Regions from separate parts of the Faecalibacterium longum genome, predicted to be linked through region 2. Evidence: predicted binding sites of a transcription regulator. Region 2 holds the regulator's gene; the other holds the start of a gene.

Region 1 (3,411 bases), on a different contig from region 2:
TCAGTGTCTCATTATCCAAAAAGACTTTCTGTGTGTTCACCCAACGCATGAACCGGGTGATGCTGGTCTGCGCGGTGTAGTAGAGGGAGGTGACGCTTGTGATGAGCTGCGGCACCACCATCATCACGAGGGCGTAGACCACCAGCACACCGAACAGAAGCGTCGCCGCAATGGCAAGCATATTGGCCATGCTGTGGAGCTTTTCGGGGAAGATACGGTGCAGAAAGCCCTCAATGGTGTTGCACACCGGCTTGAGCAGATAGGCAATGACGGCACCATAGATGAAGGGCATCAGGATGCCGGTCACCTTGGAGACCGCGTCGCCGAACCCGTCGAAGCGGTAGATGAAGAAGAAGAACAGGATGCTTAGACTTATCGCACCAAAGCCCGCGAGCATTCCGTAGATATAGGGCTTGATGTGCGGCTTTTTGTCCATCATGTGTGACTCCATTCCTGCCGCAGACGGCAGGAGCCGGTACGGCGATGTTTAGATTTTGTTGCTGCGGCGCCAGATGTGCATCTTCTCGGCCTCTTTGATAAGCTCCTCGCGGAAGTCGGGGTGTGCCACATTGATGAGGGCTTCGGCCTTCTCCCAGGTGGTCAGACCCTTGAGGTTGACGCAGCCGTATTCGGTGCAGAGGTAATGCAGATTGGCGCGGGTATCGGTGATGATGCTGCCGTTTTCCAGCGTGGGACGGATGCGGCTTTCGAGCTGACCGGTCTTCTTATTAAAGAAGGTAGAAGACAGGCAGATGAAGCTCTTGCCACCCTTGGAAAGGTATGCGCCCAGCACGAAGTCCAGCTGGCCGCCTGCACCGGAAATGTGCTTGACGCCGGCGCTCTCCGCATTCACCTGGCCGAACAGGTCGATGTCCACCGCATTGTTGATGGAGATGAAGTTGTCCAGTGCGGAGATGCTGCGGATGTCGTTGGTGTAATCGACGGGAGCAGACATGCACTCGGGGTTGTTGTTGAGGTAGTCGTACATCTTCTGGGTGCCGGCACCGAAGGCGTAGACCTGACGGCCCTTGTCCAGCTGCTTGTGTGCGCCGGTGATCTTGCCGGCCTTGGCGATGTCCACGAAAGCGTCAACGTACATCTCGGTGTGGACGCCCAGGTCCTTCAAATCGCTCTGGGCGATGAGGCTGCCGATGGCGTTGGGCATACCGCCGATGCCCAGCTGCAGGCAGGCACCGTTGGGGATCTGCGGCACGACGAGGTTTGCGACCTTCAAATCGACCTCGGAGGCGGGGCCGGCAGCGGCCATCTGGCCGATGGGCGGATTGTCGCCCTCCACGATGCCGGTGACCTGGGAGATATGGACACAGTTTTCCATACCACCGAGGCAGCGGGGCATATTGGTGTTGACCTCCACGATGATCTTCCTGGCCTTCTCACAGACGGCACCCAGATGGGAAGCGCTGGGGCCGAAGTTGAAGTAGCCGTGCTCGTCCATCGGAGTCACCTGGAAGACGGCGATGTCCAGCGGGTCGGGACTCTCGCGGTAGTAGCGGGGCAGCTCCGAATAGCGGATGGGGGAGTAGAACGAGAAGCCCTGTGCGATGGCTTTGCGCTCAATGCCGCCCATGTGCCAGCTGTTCCAGGTCATGTGGGCAGCGGGGTCGTCGATCTGGAAGATCTCAGTCACCCACATCAGGATGCCGCCGCGGAAATTGACGTTCTCCAGTTCGGGCAGGCGCTTGGCAAGGGCGGCGTCCACGGCCACGGGGGTGTTGACGCACCAGCCGTAATCCACCCAGTCGCCGCTCTTGACCAGAGAAGCAGCCTGCTCGGCAGTCATCTTTTTCTGGGCATACATTTCCATGAAATCCATTATAAACCATCCTCTCCTTTAAGAACATAAAAGAATTGTAAATTTATTATTTACAATTCTACGGGACAAAATCTTAGCCGGAAATTTACCGTTTCTTCCCAGTCCGGACACTGTCTTATCACACCCCGGCGGTATCCTTGGGGTCGGCAGGGCAGAAGCCTCCGGCAGCGGCACACCTGCACAGCTTAGTTATAACATTAACAAACATTATAATCAAGCCCTCTTCCGCGAAAAAATGTCTCGCAGGACAATTTAACTAAATTTCTTAGGTATTTGTGGCGATTGTTTGGTATAGCAAAAACAATTTTTTTCGAAAAAGTACTTGATAAAATTTTGACGATATGGTTTACTAAGGGTGTACCAAGATGATGCGTCCCAGTGCGAAGTTAATTGACTAAAAATTAACGATATTGCGATGGCGATGCGGCCTGGTACTTGAAGCAGGAACTGAAAAGTGCTATCATGGCAACACCAAATGCGCTTTTCCAAAGCGCGCAAATAAAGGAGACCATACCGATGGCAACAGCAGTTTACCCCGGGTCATTTGACCCGGTCACGAAAGGACACCTCGACATCATCAAGCGAGCTGCAAAGATAAACGACCAGCTCATTGTGGCAGTGCTCATCAACAGCGCAAAGAACCCTCTGTTCACCGTAGAAGAACGGGTGGCGCTGCTGCGGGAATGCTGCAAGGACATCCCGAATGTGACGGTGGAGAGCTTCGACGGCCTGACCGTGGAGTTCGCCAAGAAGCGCCACGCTTCGGTGATGGTGCGGGGCCTGCGGGCGGTGACGGATTTCGAAAACGAGATACAGCTCGCCCAGACGAACCACGCACTGATGCCCGGCATCGAGACGATGTTCCTTGCCACCAGCATCAAGTGGAGCTACCTTTCTTCCACCATCGTCAAGGAGGCTGCCCGCTACGGCAGCAACATCTCCAAGTTCGTGACGCCCAACGTAGAGAATGCCATCCACGCCAAAGTGGAGCAGCTCCGGGCGGAAGGAAAAACGCTCTGATACCTTTTATAATGCAGAAAGGCCCTCGGGCTTTTTGATAAATAGTTTTACGAAACCCCGAAACATATAAATTCAGGAGGCTATTAACATGAAGAAAATTGTTATCGCATCTGCTTGCCGTACCGCTATTGGTAAGTTTGGCGGCACCCTGGCAAACGTCCCTGCTGCAGAGCTGGGCTCCATCGTCATCAAGGAGGCCCTGAACCGTGCTAACGTGAAACCCGAGCAGGTCGATCATGTTTACATGGGCTGCGTCATCCAGGCTGGTCTGGGCCAGAACGTCGCTCGTCAGGCTTCCCTGAAGGCTGGCCTGCCCGTCGAGACTCCTGCTGTCACCGTCAATGTGGTCTGCGGCTCCGGCCTGAACTGCGTGAACATGGCTGCTCAGATGATCGAGGCCGGCGATGCTGACATCGTGGTCGCAGGCGGCATGGAGAACATGGACATGGCTCCCTTCGCAATGATGAAGGGCCGCTACGGCTACCGCATGGGCGCTCCCATGGGCAAGAGCGAGATCGTGGATACCATGGTCAACGATGCTCTGTGGGATGCCTGCG
Region 2 (3,411 bases):
AGTCTTCATATTCCTCTGCCGCGGCCTCCTCAGCGGCGCGTTCTGCCAGACGCTCAGCCCGGCGGGCGGCATTCTGCTCGTGGACGGCAAGGCCCTTTTCGTGGACGCTGCCGCCCACGTTGCAGAGCCACTGCCAGCACTCGGCGGGCGTAACGTCAAAAATGTACAGACTGGCGCAGGCCGCCAGCGCCGCCATGACCAGATTGGCGGCGGGTCTGCCGCAGAGCAGCAGGAGCGTCCCGCCCAGCACAGCGCCCAGCGCACCGCCCGAGAGCCATGCGCTCATACCATTATGATAACAGGCGGCAGTCATCTGCGCGGCGGTCTGGTCGGTGGGGATGTCAGAAAAGACGATAACCGTGCCGCTGGCGAAGATGAGCCCCAGCACCAGCTTTGCGATATGGGGCAGAAGGTCTTCGCCCCGGGTGTAGAGGATGGCCAGATAGCACAGCGCTGCGCCCAGCACGAAACTTCCGCAGCCGAACACGCCGAACAGGACATCGTGCATCGTGCGCCAAGCCGAGCTGCCCGGCACGAAAGCCAGCGCCATGAGCACCAGCCCCGCAAACAGGGTGATGAGCCCCGCGGGCATCCGGTCCTGTGTCCGGTTCTTGCGGCGCGAGGCTGTGCTGCGCCCGGAGGTCTTGCGTTTTCTCTTTGCCATGTTTCCTAAAACCCGTTCCTTATTTTATATCATGAAGCAGGGCGCGCTCAGGGCGGCTCTGTCGGTGACGATGGAAGAATTTCGATACTACTCGATTCTTTCATTGTACCACGGGAAAAGTCAAATGGCAATTTATTTCCCCTCGATTTCTCGGTAGAGCCATGCCAGCGCGTCCGACAGCCCGCCCAGCTCGTCGATAAGCTTTTCCCGCACGGCTTTTCGGCCATCCAGCACGGTACCCACGTCCATGACCAGCTCGCCCGTGCGCATCATCAGCTCGGTGTACCGCTTCTCCGAGATGCCGCTGTGGGACGCCACGAAGCCGGTGATGCGCTCCTGCATCTGCTCGAACCAGCGCATGGTCTGGGGCACGCCCAGTATCATGCCGGAATGGCGGACGGGGTGGACCGTCATGGTGGCAGTAGGCACGATGAAGCTCCGCTGGGCGCTGACGGCCAGCGGGATGCCGATGGAGTGGCCCCCGCCCAGCACCACCGCCGCACTGGGCTTGGAGATGCTGGCGATGAGCTCCGCCAGCGCAAGCCCCGCCTCCACATCCCCGCCCACCGTATTGAGCAGGACCAGCAGGCCCTCGATGGCGGGGTCCTCCTGCACGGCCACCAGCTGGGGGATGACGTGCTCATACTTGGTGGTCTTCTGGCCCTGAGGCGCTTCCACATGGCCCTCCACCTGCCCGATGACCGTCAGGCAGTGGATGGCGTGAGCTCCCCGGGTACGGTAAACGCTGCCCATATCCTCGATCTGCTCTTTTTCCAGCCGCTGCTGCTCCACGGGGATGTTCTTCTCTTCTTGTGACATTCTGCGTATCCTCCTTTTTGCTTCATTTCAGCTTGTCCGGCATTCCTGCCGGTTATACTTCGGCAAAGATTTCTTTTCTTTCTCAAAAAAATGTGCCAAATGGTTTGACATTCTGTCTTCGCGCTGTATACTTTATACTAGAGATAAGATTGTCAAATATGTATCATTATTGTACAAGAAAGTACAAATCTTTTGCCGGAGCACTCTGCCGCTGCGCACTTCTCCCCGGCAATGCTGCGGATAAAAAGAAAGGAGACCCCCCTATGAACACTCCCGGCAAAGCTTCTCTGCCCGTCATCAAGCGCCTGCCCAAATACTATCGCTACCTGCGCACCCTGAAGAACGACGGCATCACCAGCATCTCGTCCCGTGAGCTGGCCGCCCAGATGGGTACCACTGCCTCTCAGGTGCGGCAGGACTTCAACTGCATCGGCGACGTGAATGGCCGTCAGGGCATCGGCTACTCGGTGGAGAACCTGCTGAGCATCCTTGAGCATCTGCTCTTTGGCAACGGCGACCTCCTGCCCACCATCCTTATTGGCTGCGGCCGTCTGGGCAAGGCTGTGAGCCGCTTCATCACCACCGACACCAACGGCTACAAGCTCATCGCCGCCTTCGACAATGCCCCCGACGAGGTAGGCAAAGAGATCAACGGCATCCAGATTTTACACATTGATGAGCTGGAAGCTTTCTGCGCCGAGCACCACCCCGAGGTGGCTGTGCTCTGTCTGCCCCGCAGCGGCGCAGAGGAGATCAGCGGCCGTCTGGTGGCTCTGGGCATTCAGGGCTTCTGGAACTTCTCCCACTACGATCTGTCTGTCTCCTACCCCGACGTGGTGGTGGAGAACGTCCACCTCGGCGACAGCCTGATGAGCCTGGGCTATCGGCTGCGCAATCAGGACTGAGCACATACTATCAATAATACAGGCCCTCTCCGTCAGGCTTTGGCTGAGAGAGTCCTTTCATGAGGAGACTTTTTCGACATGGCAAAGCTTTATTTCCGTTACGGCGCAATGAACAGCGGCAAGAGCACCGCGCTGATGCAGGTGGCCCACAACTACGAGGAGCAGGGGATGCGGGTGCTCATCCTCAAGCCGAAGGTGGACACCAAGGGCAGCGGCGACCTCGTGAGCCGTCTGGGCGTCCGCCGCCCTGCCGACCTGCTGGTGCCGCCGGACATGGACCTGGTGGAGGCCGTCCGGGCCGCCAGCAGCGAGGGTCGGCCTCTGGCCTGTGTGCTCTGTGACGAGAGCCAGTTCCTCACTGCCGAGCAGGCCGAGCAGCTGTTCATGGTGACGGTAGAGCTGAACATCCCCGTCATCTGCTACGGCCTGCGCTCCGACTTCTCCCTCAAGGGCTTCCCCGGCTCCACCCGGCTTCTGGAGCTGGCCCACACCATCGAGGAGATGAAGACCATCTGCACCTGCGGCCGCAAGGCCACCTGCAACTGCCGCAAGGTCAACGGCCGCTTCGTCTTTGAGGGCGAACAGGTAGCCATCGACCTTGAGAACGACGTCCAGTACGTCAGCATGTGTCCCCAGTGCTATTTCCGGGAGCGCAGCGCCTTCTACGCCGCCCGCCGGTGACTCTTTTTCCTGATTTTATGCCGTCCGCACGCCGGACGGCATTTTTGTATCTTTTCTGCATCCGTGATATATCAGTCGCGCCCCAATTCGCGCGTTTTTTGCACTATTGATATATCAGCTCAGGGTCGGAACTTTCTGTTATCGTCGCTTTTGATGTATACAACGCTCTTTCAACAAATTCTGCCTCGGCTACAAAATTCTTGCAATTCAGGCCAATCTTCTCCTGTTGCATCCCAGTTTTCTATGCAAATCGTTGAAGTATACAAGTTGCACAGTTTTTCGGTCCAAGTTTATTCATTATGGCAATGACGTCAAAACCGGGCAAAAAATAAGCGCAATATT

What was found. The regulator Rex, encoded in region 2, represses fermentation and respiration genes when NADH is low (regulators of the CRP and FNR family bind a similar motif). The targets are predictions, from matches to a motif close to ATTGTTAANNNNTTAACAAT.
Region 1: a site for Rex is predicted at 2,020-2,039, ahead of AAAU26_RS02035 (butyryl-CoA:acetate CoA-transferase). Genes of this name have one in related genera too.

What each region holds. Positions count from the first base shown of each region.
Region 1 is NZ_JBBNIH010000082.1:6,423-9,833, reverse strand. It holds gene AAAU26_RS02040 (AI-2E family transporter) at 1-439, opposite strand, end outside; gene AAAU26_RS02035 (butyryl-CoA:acetate CoA-transferase) at 488-1,834, opposite strand; gene coaD (pantetheine-phosphate adenylyltransferase) at 2,351-2,854, shown strand; gene AAAU26_RS02025 (acetyl-CoA C-acetyltransferase) at 2,943-3,411, shown strand, end outside.
Region 2 is NZ_JBBNIH010000157.1:44,943-48,353, reverse strand. It holds gene AAAU26_RS10095 (DNA translocase FtsK) at 1-664, opposite strand, end outside; gene AAAU26_RS10090 (ClpP family protease) at 797-1,483, opposite strand; gene AAAU26_RS10085 (redox-sensing transcriptional repressor Rex) at 1,747-2,388, shown strand; gene AAAU26_RS10080 (thymidine kinase) at 2,467-3,069, shown strand.